DNA from 3 places in the Microbacterium sp. NPDC089190 genome. Region 2 is predicted to be linked to each of the others. Evidence: predicted binding sites of a transcription regulator. Region 2 holds the regulator's gene; each other region holds the start of a gene.
The links. Region 2 encodes HrcA, which represses chaperone genes, less so after heat shock. Its sites were predicted from a motif close to TTNGCACTCGNNNNNNNCGAGTGCNAA; they were not measured.
Positions count from the first base shown of each region.

Region 1 (4,273 bases), on a different contig from region 2:
CACGACCGGGACCCGCGCGAGATCCAACGCCCGCACGACGAGGCTGGTCGAGAACAGCGCCATCGCGGTGACGTTGATCACCAGATGAGCGACGGCCGTCCGCCGAGCCGGCGTTCCGCGCGGAATGCGCGACATGTCGAGCAGGCCGAGCACCGACGCCCCCACCGCCCCGCCGAGACCGATCGCGATGAGCCAGCGCGAGCCCTTCGCGAACGCCCGGGGATCGTCGGCGGCGAGAGCCAGCAGGTCGAAAACGAGGCTCGACGACCACGCCCCGATCGGCACGGTCACCGCGACCGGATGGAACGGGTGCCCGTACGGCCCCGCCACGATCGACCGCGGCACCTTGGCCGCGCGCATCGCGGGAAAGCTCGCTCCGCTCCGCGGCGCCGAGACCGTCGAGGGCCCCGGCGCCGCGGCATCCATCCCGTTCATTCCTTGTGCAGCGCGTCCTGCGCGCGCCCGGCGAGCTTCTCGACCGTGTTCGGCAGCTCGGTCGTGCCGTAGAACCGCACGTCGGGCTTGGTGGGCGGGGGCATCGGCACGCCCGCGGGGGGCTCGGGGAGGTAGGTGAACTCGCCCTTGCCGTCGGGCGTCGGCCCCGAGGCCCAGGTGCCGTCACCGGCCTGCGCACCGTTGCTGAAGTTGATGTATTGGTACGACACGTCGCGATCCTCCTTGTCGAGGGGGAAGTTGCTCGGCACGGGCATCTGCTCGTAGCCCTCGGCCTGCAGCTCGGCGGCCGCGGCGGCCCACTGGTTCTGGTGCATCGTGTCGCGGGCGAGGAGGAACGCGAGCAGGTCCTTCACGCCGTGGTCATCGGTCTGGTGATACAGCCGCGCGACCTGGACGCGCCCCTGCATCTCGGCGTTCGCGTTGGCGGTGAAGTCGGCGAGCAGATTGCCGCTCGCGGTGATGAAGCTGCCCTGCCACGGGTTGCCGTTCGCGTCGACGGGGCGGGCACCAGCGCCCGCGACGATCCCGTGCTGGATGTCGGTGCCGCCGATCACGGCGGCGACGGTCGGGTCGTCCTGCACGGCCTCCTCGGTGATGCCGAGCGGCGACTTCTCCAGCAGCTGCGCGATCATGATCGCGAGCATCTCGACGTGACCCATCTCTTCGGCACCGATACCGAACACGAGGTCGCGGTACTTGCCGGGCATGTGCATGTTCCACGCCTGGAACTGGTACTGCATCGCGACCGAGATCTCGCCGTACTGGCCGCCGAGCACCTCCTGGAGCTTGCGGGCGTAGACGGCGTCGGGCTTGTCGGGGGTGGCGCTGTGCTGGAGTTCTTGTCGGTGGAAGTACATGTCTCTCCTCGTCGTCGGGACGCCGACCGGGGGGCTCGGCATCGACGGCCACGAAACGCTTCCTCGCAGGGGTCCGGCACGGGGGTTGCGGGCGCGGTCGACGCGGGCCACAATCGCGCGCCCGACCTCTTGGCACTCTCGACCCAAGAGTGCTAATCTTCTGCCGAGTTGAGCGAACATGACTCAACTTCTGGAGCCCCGGATGCCACGTCCGGACTGATCGAAAAGGAGAACGACCATGGCCACCTACGACCCCTTCCGCGACCTCGACCGCCTCGCGTCGACGCTCCTCGACGCCCGCCGCGGCGGTGGTCCGCGCCGGATGCCGATGGACCTGTACCGCGACGGCGATCACTACGTCCTCGCGGCCGACCTGCCCGGTGTCGACCCCGGGTCGGTCGACATCGACGTCGACGGCCAGCTGCTGACGATCCGCGCCGAGCGCACCCTCGGTTCGGGCGAGGGCGTGAAGTGGATCACCCGCGAACGCGAGACGGCATCCTTCGTCCGACAGCTCAACCTCGGGCAGGGCATCGACACCGAGCGCATCAGCGCCGCCTACCGCAACGGCGTGCTCTCGGTCACGATCCCCGTCAGCGAGAAGGCGAAGCCGCGGCGCATCGCCGTGTCGACCGACGACGGCGAGGGCGTGATCGAAGCGCACGAGAGCACGCCGCAGCCCATCGAGCAGTGATCACCACCGAGCGAGGGAGCGGTCCCATCCACCCGCTCCCTCGCCCGGGCGCCTCCGCTTGTCAAGGGTCTCGAACAACCGCCGCTCCCTGACGCACAGTGCCTGGGTGCCGCCGACTCTGTCCTCGCCCCCGCCCGCTGCGCCCGTCGACGACGTCGAGGCCCGGCTGGTGCCGTTCGACGCCCGCGGACCCGTGAGCGCCGCGGTTCTGCGTCACCTCGTGGACGGTGTCGCCACCGGGCACACGGCACTCGCCGACGCGGCGGTCTCCACGACCGCCGACATCGCGTGCGACGACGATCTCCAGCTCGCGCTCTTCGCGCTGTACGCCTCGTCGTACGGATCGATCGCGGCGTTTCGTGCCGAGCTCGAGTGGGATCCCGCGCTCGTCGCCACCCGACGCGTCATCGAGACGGCCTTCGAGGCCTCGCTGCGCGAGAGCATCGCCGTCCCGCAACCACCCGCGCCCACCGCGGATGCCGTGGCCCGCGACCTCTTCGCCCTGACCGGCGCCGAGGGCGGCCCCAGCCTCTCGCGTCACCTGGCGCGCAAGGCCACGCTCGAGCAGGCGCACGAGTTCCTCGTGCACCGCACGGTGTACACGCTGCGCGAGGCCGACCCCCATTCCTGGGCCATCCCCCGCCTGACCGGCCGCCCCAAGGCCGCCCTCGTCGAGATCCAGTCCGACGAGTACGGCGCCGGTCGCCCCGACCGCGTTCACGCGACCCTGTTCGCACGGGCGGTCCGCGGCGCCGGACTCACCGACGCGTACGGCGCCTATGTCGATGACGTTCCCGCCGTCACCCTCGCGTCGCACAACACGATGTCGATGTTCGGACTCAACCGCCGCTTGCTCGGCGCGATCGTCGGTCACCTCGCCGCGTTCGAGATGACCTCCTCGATCCCCAACCGTCTCTATTCCGAGGGGCTGCGCCGGCTCGGCTTCGGCGACGATGTGTGCGGGTACTTCGACGAGCACGTCGAGGCCGACGCCGTGCACGAGCAGATCGCCGGACGCGACCTCGCCGGCGCCTTGGCCGAGGACCGGCCCGACCTGCTCCCCGACATCCTGTTCGGCGCGGCCGCGTGCCTCGAGGTCGACGACCGCGTCGGCCGACACATGCTGGACGCGTGGTCGCGGGGTGCGTCGTCGCTGCGCACGGAGGACGAACGATGACCGACGACCGCGTCACGATCACGGCCTACCCCGACGGTCCCCTCCTCGTCCGCGGTGACGCCCACCTCCTGACCAGCGAGGGGGCGGAGGTGCCCCGTACCCGCCGCACCGTCGCCCTGTGCCGCTGCGGACTGTCGACCATCAAGCCGCTCTGCGACGGAACCCACAAGGCGTCGGGTTTCCGCACCGAGGAGTGAGGCTCTCGCCCCGATGCGTCTCGACGCCGACGACGCGCTGCCGCTGCGACGGAGGGACGACGCCGGTCTCGACGAGCTCGCGGACGACCCTCACGACCTCGTGCGTCGGTCGGCCACGCCCTCACGCGCGCTGCGACGCGGGGTCGCGGACGCCCGCGACCATGCGTAGGCGGCCCGGCAGGAGAGGGGCCCACGCGCACGACGACGCCCCGACCACCGGGAGCGGTGACCGGGGCGTCGGGAGTGCGTCAGAGGTCTTCCGGAGCGAGATCGCCCTGACCCTCTTCGCCCAGTTCGACGACGCCCGGGTCCTCGCCCTGCGAGTCGGTACCGGTGGACTCGGGGTGGATGTCCTCGAGGGGGATGTCACTGTCGTCTGCCGGGATCTCGGCAGGGTCGGCGCCGGTCGCGGTGGCCGGGTTGATGTCGTCGGGATCGGCGCCCTCGTCGAGAGCGGTGGTGGCGTCCCACTCCGCCTGCGCCGGGTCGAGCGCGGGATCCGGCTCGATGGACGTGTCGCCGTCGCGCAGGGGCTGCACACCCGCGGTTCCCACGTCCGCGGCCGGCATGGTCGCGTCGGGGGTCGGGTCGATCGAAGCGTCGCTCATGAGGGGTCCTTCCGTCGGACGCGGGGGGCCGCCGGAATCAGCGGTGAACCCATCCAACGCGGGCCCCGCGCAACCGGCCCGCCCCTTGACAGCCTCTCGGCGCGCCCGTACCGGACGTCACGTCCGGCCCGCGCTCCGCTCCACCACCCCACCCCGGGCCGCGCCACGACGCGGCGGAAGGAAAGCCATGGGAGAGTTCCTCTCGGTGCGCTCACGCGGAATCGACGACGTCGAACGCGTGTGGCGCCAGTTCGTCCCCAGTGCCCGTCTCGAGCGGGTCGACC
Region 1 covers NZ_JBFBHF010000002.1:413,993-418,265, forward strand. Annotated here, with positions in the region: gene AB0230_RS07870 (DUF2231 domain-containing protein) at 1-426, opposite strand, end outside; gene AB0230_RS07875 (manganese catalase family protein) at 432-1,313, opposite strand; gene AB0230_RS07880 (Hsp20/alpha crystallin family protein) at 1,552-2,007, shown strand; gene AB0230_RS07885 (iron-containing redox enzyme family protein) at 2,216-3,184, shown strand; gene AB0230_RS07890 (CDGSH iron-sulfur domain-containing protein) at 3,181-3,381, shown strand; gene AB0230_RS07895 (hypothetical protein) at 3,395-3,550, shown strand; gene AB0230_RS07900 (sugar ABC transporter ATPase) at 3,630-3,989, opposite strand; gene AB0230_RS07905 (helix-turn-helix transcriptional regulator) at 4,177-4,273, shown strand, end outside.
Region 1: the regulator HrcA is predicted to act here: its motif matches at 1,443-1,469, upstream of AB0230_RS07880 (Hsp20/alpha crystallin family protein).

Region 2 (4,273 bases):
GTTTCGCCGCCGCGAGCGAGCTGCTGCTGTCGTGGGCGCCGTTGCGCGGCGAGGAACTCAGCATCACCGACGTGCGCCCGGCATCCGGGGAGGGCTACGCGGGCGTCGGCTTCGACGCCGAGGGCGCGCCCGTCGCGCCGAGCCGGCTCGAAGCAGAGCAGCGCTTCGCCGCCGACGGCACGCCGTTCGTCCGCCCCGGCACCGGCGTGCGCCTGCACGGCAAGGTCGATGGGCACCGCGCCGACGCCGAGCTGCGCGTCATCTCGGTCTTCGAGGAGCCTCGTCGTGTCGGCTTCATCCTGGGCACCGTGGGGCACTCGATCGTGAGCGGCGAGGAGCTCTTCAGCCTCGAGTGGCGCGAAAACGACGAGGTCTGGTTCGTCGTACGCGCCTTCGATCGGCCCACCGCCCCGTCGTACCGCCTCTTCACCAGCCGCGTCCGGCGTCGGCGCAAGGCGTTGTTCGCGCGCTACCTGCGAGCGATCTCGCCGCTGTACTCCTCCTGATGGGCGGGCCCCTCCCGCTCGGAGACCCCGCGCCGATCGACGGACGCCTCCCCGACGACCTCGTCATCGATCCCGGCGCCGATTTCGGCGTCTACCTGCACGTGCCGTTCTGCCGCGTGCGCTGCGGCTACTGCGACTTCAACACCTACACGGCGAGCGAGCTCCGCGGAGCGCGGCAGGACGACTTCGCCGACACCCTGGCCACCGAGGTGCGCCTGGCGGGCGCAGTGATGGATGCCGCGGGCGGTCGGCGCGCAGCATCCACGGTGTTCTTCGGGGGAGGGACGCCGACGCTGCTGCCGCCGGGCGACCTCGCCCGCATGCTCGACGCGGTCCGCGACGAGTTCGGCATCGCGCCGGGCGCCGAGGTGACCGTGGAGGCGAACCCCGACACCGTGGACGACGCGGTCGCCGACACCCTCGCCGCCGCCGGGGTGACGCGCCTGTCGATCGGCATGCAGTCGGCCCGGCCCCACGTGCTCGCGGCGCTCGACCGCACCCACGATCCGCTGAACGTCGCCACCGCGGTCGCGGCCGCGCGCCGCGCGGGTCTCGACGTCTCCGTCGACCTGATCTACGGCGCGCCGGGGGAGTCGCTCGACGACTGGCGCGCCTCGCTCGAGGCGGCGACCGCTCTCGAACCCGACCACGTGTCGGCGTACGCGCTCATCGTCGAGGACGGGACGAAGCTCGCGCGGCAGATCCGCTCCGGCGCCGTCGCGACGCCGGACGACGACCTGCAGGCCGACATGTACGAGCTCGCCGACGATCTGCTCGCCGCCGCGGGCTACGACTGGTACGAGGTGTCGAACTGGTCGCGGGGCGTCGCGCACCGTTCGCGCCACAACCTCGCGTACTGGCGCGGCACCGACTGGTGGGGCTTCGGTCCGGGCGCGCACAGCCATGTCGCGGGGCTGCGCTGGTGGAACGTGAAGCATCCCGCCGCGTACGCCCAGCGGCTCGCCGCCGCCGAATCGCCCGCCGCGGCGCGAGAGCGTCCCGACGAGACGGCGCGTCGGCTCGAATCGGTGCTCCTGCGCAGCCGCATCCGCGAAGGGCTCCCGGTGCCGGAGATCCTCGGCGAGGGGCGCAAGGCCGTGGCATCCCTCATCGCCGACGGGCTCATCGAGGGCCCGGATGCCGTGCGCGGGCGCATCGTGCTGACCCGTCGCGGACGCCTGCTGGCGGATGCCGTGGTGCGCGCGCTGACGGCCTGACCCGGGGACGCCTCTGCTGCCCACGGGCTGAATCGTCGGGCGTGACGATGCCCGCGGCCCGTTGGCGCGTCGGTGCTTCGTGCAAACGCCCGGCGAGGCGTAAACGCCCTGTCCGGGGGTTCGCCGCTCGGAGCGGCGTTCACACGCACGCCGCGCCGCCTGACAGCGACGCCGCCGACCTCCGCGAGCCGCTCGACGCACGGGCGGGGCGATCGTCGTAGAATTGGCACTCAGTCGAGTCGAGTGCCAAACGGGAGGAGCAGCCATGGTGTCGGAACGCGGCCTCCAGGTCTTGCGCGCGATCGTCCAGGACTACGTCGACACGCGCGAGCCCGTCGGCAGCAAGGCCATCGTCGACCGCCATGCCTTCGGAGTGTCGGCGGCGACCATCCGCAACGACATGGCCCTCCTCGAGGACGAAGACCTCATCGTCGCGCCGCACACGTCGTCGGGACGCGTCCCGACCGACAAGGGCTACCGCGTCTTCGTCGACCACCTCGCCGAGCTCCGCCCGCTGTCGAGCGCCCAGCGCAGCGCCATCACCTCCTTCCTCGATGAGGCGGGCGACCTCGACGACCTCCTCGCACGCACGGTACGGGCGCTGACGCAGCTGACCGGCCAGGTCGCGATCGTGCAGTACCCCTCGTTCGCTCGCGCCAACGTCACGCACGTCGAACTCGTCGCCCTCGGCGGGCCCCGGGTTCTCGTCATCCTGGTCACTGACACCGGTCGGGTGTCGCAGCGCATCGCGCTCGTGCCCGCCGAGCCCGGCGAGAGCGACATCGCCCTGCTGCGCGCGCGCGTGGGCGCGGTGCTCGTCGGACACAGCGTCGCCGAGAGCTCCCAGCGCGTCTCCGAGGCCCTCACTGCCGGCCCGCGCCCCGGGGTCGTGCTCGACGCGATCGCCGACGCGGTCCTGCGCGTGGTCGGGGAGGAGCTCGAGGCCTTCCGTCAGGACCGTCTCGTCATGGCCGGCGCCGCGACCCTCGCCAAGCGCGAGCAGGACTTCCGCGGCAGTATCTACCCGCTCCTCGAAGCGATCGAGGAGCAGGTGACCCTGCTGCGCCTGATGAGCGAGATGGTCGCCGACGAGAAGGGACTGTCGGCGAGTATCGGGCGCGAGAACGAGCCTTTCGGCCTCGTCGAGGCCTCCGTGCTCGCGAGCCGGTACGACGGCTCCACCGGCGGGGCCCGCGTGGGTCTGCTCGGGCCGACCCGCATGGACTACTCCTCCAACCTCGCGGCGGTCCGCGCCGTCGCGCACTATCTGACCCGGATGCTCGAAGACGACGACAGCTCGCGCTGACGTCTCGCGCCGCGAGCACTCCCCACGAGAACGACCCCGCGCGAGCGGGCAGGAAGGCGATTGTGGCTGACCACTACGAGGTCCTGGGCGTCGAACGCGACGCCAGCCCGGAAGACATCAAGAAGGCCTACCGGCGTCTCGCGCGCCAGCTGCACCCCGATGTGAATCCCGGCGAGGACGCGTCCGAGAAGTTCAAACTCGTGACACACGCCTACGACGTGCTGAGCGATCCCGAGCAGCGCCGCCGCTACGACATGGGCGGCGACCAGAGCCCGTTCGGGGGCGGGGGAGCGGCCGGGTTCGGCGGTTTCAGCGACATCTTCGAGACGTTCTTCGGCGGCGCGCAGGGCGGCGGCGGAGGCCGCGGCCCGCGACCGCGGTCACGCCGGGAGCGCGGCCAGGACGCCCTCGTGCGCGTCACGCTGCAGCTCGGCGACGTCGTCTTCGGTACGCACCGCGACCTCGAGGTCGACACGGCGGTCCTCTGCGAGACGTGCCAGGGAGCGTGCACGCAGCCCGGTACCAGCGAGGTCACCTGCGACATCTGCCACGGTTCCGGTCACGTGCAGCGCACCGTGCGGAGCCTCCTCGGCAACGTCGTCACCAGCCAGCCCTGCACCGTGTGCCACGGTCACGGCACGACCATCCCCTACCCCTGCGGCACCTGCCAGGGTCAGGGCCGGGTGCGCGCGCGCCGCACGGTGTCGGTCGACATCCCCGCGGGCGTCGAGTCGGGCCTGCGCCTGCAGCTCCCCGGCTCGGGCGAGGTGGGCCCGGCCGGAGGCCCCAACGGCGACCTGTACCTGGAGATCACCGTGGAGGCGCACGACGCATTCAGTCGCGAGGGTGACGACCTCGTCGCCACCCTCGAGGTGTCGATGCCCGACGCCATCCTCGGCGCCACCACGACGATCGAGTCGCTCGACGGCTCCGTCGACCTCGAGGTGCGCCCGGGCGTGCAGTCGGGCGACGTGCTGACGATCAAGGGCCGCGGCATCACGCCCCTGCGGGGCAGCCAGCGCGGCGACCTGAAGGTCGGTGTGCACGTGGTGACCCCCACGCGCCTCGACCACAAGGAGCGGGCTCTCATCGAGGAGTTCGCCAAGCGCACCAAGGCTCCGGCGCCCCGCCTGGCCGAGCACCAGCAGGGCATGTTCAGCAAATTCCGCGATCGCTTCCGCCACTGAGCATGGCGCTGCACTTCGTCACCGACGACGCCACCGACGCACAGCCGGGGGATGCCG
Region 2 covers NZ_JBFBHF010000003.1:404,393-408,665, forward strand. Annotated here, with positions in the region: gene AB0230_RS11875 (DUF1990 family protein) at 1-506, shown strand, start outside; gene hemW (radical SAM family heme chaperone HemW) at 506-1,723, shown strand; gene hrcA (heat-inducible transcriptional repressor HrcA) at 1,989-3,029, shown strand; gene dnaJ (molecular chaperone DnaJ) at 3,092-4,216, shown strand; gene AB0230_RS11895 (16S rRNA (uracil(1498)-N(3))-methyltransferase) at 4,219-4,273, shown strand, end outside.

Region 3 (4,273 bases), on a different contig from region 2:
AACGGGAATGCGTCTCCCGTGGCCTCGATGTCTTTGATGGCCAGCTTCACACCGGCGACCTCGGGCGGGCCGAGGAAGGCGAGGTTACCCGTGGCGGGCAGGATCGTGCCGACGCTGAACGTGCCGTCGGCCTCGGACACGGCGCCGCCGCCCGACGATGCACTCGGTGCAGCGGCATCGTTGCCGCCACCGGAGCATCCGGCGAGGACGAGCGCGCTGGCGCCGACCAGGGCGATGCCGCCGAGGATTTTGGCGCCGCGCGTGCGCGAAATGACGTTCATAGTGCTCCTTGCTGTGAATGAACGTTGGGCGACCCTATGGGCCACCTGGTGTCCTAAACCTAATCGGCAGCTCATTTTCCGCGTGTTGCCGTTCGTTAACGATGTGCGTCGAAGCGGTCACGGCCGCATAACGGTTCAGCCCGCGTCTTGACGGCGACCCCGAAGGAGCACGGGTCGCCGGACCCGGAACGAAGAAACGGCCGGATCGGGCAGGACGAACGCGGAACGACATCCTCCGCGCCCTCATCGTCGCACCCGCCGCCGACATTGTCTGTCGACCGAACGGAGGACGCCACGGCGGGTCGGACGAGGGGATCAGACGGGTTCGGCGACGTCGTCCACCACACGCCGGTGGCGCCGCGCGGCCACGATCGAGTCGACGCTCAACATGACCAGCGCGACCCACACGAGCGCGAACCCCACCCACCGTTCGAGCGTCATGGGCTCGTGGAGCACCCATACGCCGATGATGAACTGGATGATCGGCGCGACGAACTGCAGCAGGCCGATCACCGTGAGGGGGACGCGCCGGGCACCCGATGCGAACAGCAGCAGCGGTACGGCCGTGACCGCGCCGGCGAGCAAAAGGAGAACGGTGTGCAGCACCCCGGCCGTGCCCAGCGTGATGCCCGTCAGGTTCGCCACGAAGATCAGCTGGATGACGGCGACCGGCAGCAACCACATCGATTCGAGGGTCAGCCCGCTCACGGCATCCACCGCGGGACCGATCTGCTTCTTCACCAGTCCGTAGAAGCCGAACGAGAAGGCGAGGGTCAGCGCGATCCACGGGAAGGCGCCGTATCCCACGACGATCACCAGGACCGCGGCCACGGCGATACCCACCGCGATCCACGGCAGGAGCCGCAGACGCTCGCGCAGCACGACGACACCCAGCAGCACGGTCACGATGGGGTTGATGAAGTAGCCGAGACTCGTCTCGATGACGTGCCCCGTGAGGGCACCGAAGAGGTACGTCTGCCAGTTGACGTAGATGAGCACACCGGCGACCGCGGTCAACAGCATCAGCCGCGGTTGCCGCACGATCGCGAGGAACGGGCGCCACGCGCGCAGCACGGTGAGAAGCAGCAGGCAGAAGACGAACGCGAGGAGGATGCGCCAGGCCACCACCTCGAACGGGCCGGTCGGCTTCAGCTGCAGGAAGTAGATGGGCAGCACGCCCCACAGCAGGTAGGCGCCCAATGCGTACAGGGCGCCGCGGGTGCCCCCGCCGGTCGGAGCGGAGGGAGCGGGGGTCACCGATACAGCCTACGCGCGCCCCCGAGGCGGCGACGGTCGCGCACCCGCGCATTCCTGCCATCGCGTGGCGAGCGCTCCGCATCGTCCATCGACCCCCGGGGACGACGCGCGCCCCCGCCCTCCCCCGGGAACGACGAAGGCCCCGGATGCCGAGCACCCGGGGCCTTCGATCGAGTCACGCGATCAGCGGACGACGACCGCCAGGACGTCGCGAGCCGAGAGCACGAGGTACTCCTCGGCGCCGAACTTGACCTCGGTGCCGCCGTACTTGCTGTAGAGCACGCGGTCGCCGACGGCGACGTCGAGGGGGACACGGTTGCCGTTGTCGTCGATACGGCCGGGGCCGACGGCGACGACTTCGCCCTCCTGCGGCTTCTCCTTGGCGGTGTCGGGGATGACGAGACCACTCGCGGTGGTCTGCTCAGCCTCGACCTGCTTGATGACGATGCGGTCCTCGAGCGGCTTGATGGAAACCGACACGGTCTACCTCTTCTTTCTCGTTACAGAAGACTTGTCAGCACTCACGCGGGGAGAGTGCTAATCCGAGTGTAGAGAAGCGCTGGCACTCACGCAACGCGAGTGCCAGCACACTCCCCCGCCTAGGCTGAATCGGTGGATACCAGCGAGCTGACCGCCCTGCTCACGCCCGACGGCCTGCGCCTGCTCGACGAGCTCGGTCCCATCGGCTCGACCGACGAGGCCGCCCGCGCGGTGTCGCGGCTGCGGGCGGCCGGGCACTCCCCCGACCTCGTGTCGGCGGTCGTCGGCCAGGCCCGGCTCCGCGTCCGCGCGACCGCGAAGTTCGGCGCGTTCGCCGACCGCATGCTCTTCACCCGCGCGGGGCTCGAACAGGCCACGCGCCTTCCGATCGCCGCGCGTCACGCGGGCCGCTTCCGCGCCGCGGGCGTGTCGAGCGTCGCCGACCTCGGCTGCGGTATCGGCGGTGACGCGCTCGGGCTGGCGGGACTCGGCATCCGGGTGCACGCGGTCGACGCCGACGAGGTGACCGCCGCCATCGCGGCATACAACCTCGCCCCGTTCGGCGACGCCGCCACAGTGGCGCACGCGCGCGCCGAAGAGGTCGACCTGACGGGGACGGATGCCGTGTGGCTCGACCCTGCACGCCGCACGGCGGGCCACTCCGAGACGCGGCAGGTCGCCTCCGGCGAATGGTCGCCGTCGCTGGACTGGGTGGTCGAGCTGCTGCGGAGCACCCCGGGCGGGGTCAAGCTCGGCCCCGGCTTCGATCGCGCGCGGATCCCCGACGACGTCGAGGCCCAGTGGATCAGCGCCGACGGCTCGACCATCGAGCTCGTCCTCTGGTCGGGGGCGCTCGCGCGCGAGAACGTGCGACGCGCCGCGCTCGTGGTGCGCGGCACCGACGCGTGGGAGCTCACGGCTCCGGCGGACAGCCCCGACGCCGAGCCGCGGGACCTGGGCGCCTTCGTGCACGAGCCCGACGGCGCGGTCATCCGCGCGCGGCTCATCGGCGAGGTCGCGCGAGCACTCGAGGCGGGGATGCTCTCGCCGCAGATCGCCTACCTCACCTCCGACGCACCGCTGACGAGTCCGTTCGTGCAGTCGTTCCGGGTGCGCGAGCAACTGCCCGCCGACCCGAAGAAGCTCGCACAGGCGCTGCGGGCGCGCGGGATCGGCACGCTCGAGATCAAGAAGCGCGGCGTCGACGTCGACCCGGCGGCGCTCCGCCGGAAGCTCTCGCTCCGCGGAGACGAAGCGGCGACCCTGCTGCTCACCCGCGTGGGGTCGACGCGCCTGGCTCTGCTGGCCGACCGCGTCTGACGCCCGCCGGGCTCCCGCGCCTCAGCGCACGGCGAGCTGCGAGAAACCCCAGATCAACCACCCTGCGCTGAACACGACGGCCAGCAACGACAGGGACAACGCCCACACGGCCACGCGCCGGCTGTCGTGCGCGCGTCTTAGCGACAGGATGGCGAGGATCGCCCCGATCACGCCCAGGGGAAGCAGCCACCCGGTGATGAGGGCGGCGACCAGCGCGAGGATCGCCACGGCGAGCGCCCACGGCGCCAGCGAGGGCGGGGGTTTCGGCGCGGGCGGGACGTACGGGATCAGGTGGTCGCCGAAGGCCGCCATCTCCAGCTGCGCGGTGGGGAGGCGTTCGGGGTCGTCATCCGCGATCTCCGGGCGCTCGCCCGCGGGCACCATCCACGGCCGACGCGGGTCGATGGGCGCCGCGGCCGACTCGGGGGTCTCCTTGCGCGCACGGCGCGTGGGCGGGGTCTGATCCGTCACGGCGACCGGGTCTCGGCATCCGGAGCGGGGGCATCCGGGTCTTCGGCGACCTGGATCTCGGTGACGGGAAGGGTGGAGTCGGCTCCGAAGGCGAGGGTCGACGGGCGCCGACCCGAGGCGATGAGCTCCGCGGCGAGGGCGGCGATCATCGCGCCGTTGTCGGTGCACAACCGCAGCGGCGGAATGCGCACAGCGACCCCCGCCGCCGCCGCGCGCTCGAGGGCGACGTCGCGCAGGCGCTTGTTCGCGATCACGCCTCCGCCCAGCAGCAGTCGGGGCACGCCGTACCGCGCGCACGCGTCGAGGGCCTTGGTGACGAGAACGTCGACGACGGCCTCGCGGAAGGATGCCGCGACATCGGCGACCGGCACCGGTTCACCGGTCGCCTCGTGCTGCTCGACCCAGCGGGCGACCGCGGTCTTGAGCCCCGAGAACGAGAAGTCGTAGCGGTGGGATGCCATGTC
Region 3 covers NZ_JBFBHF010000001.1:781,823-786,095, forward strand. Annotated here, with positions in the region: gene AB0230_RS03825 (ABC transporter substrate-binding protein) at 1-281, opposite strand, end outside; gene rarD (EamA family transporter RarD) at 597-1,538, opposite strand; gene groES (co-chaperone GroES) at 1,722-2,018, opposite strand; gene AB0230_RS03840 (SAM-dependent methyltransferase) at 2,151-3,338, shown strand; gene AB0230_RS03845 (hypothetical protein) at 3,360-3,809, opposite strand; gene tsaD (tRNA (adenosine(37)-N6)-threonylcarbamoyltransferase complex transferase subunit TsaD) at 3,806-4,273, opposite strand, start outside.
Region 3: the regulator HrcA is predicted to act here: its motif matches at 2,098-2,124, upstream of groES (co-chaperone GroES).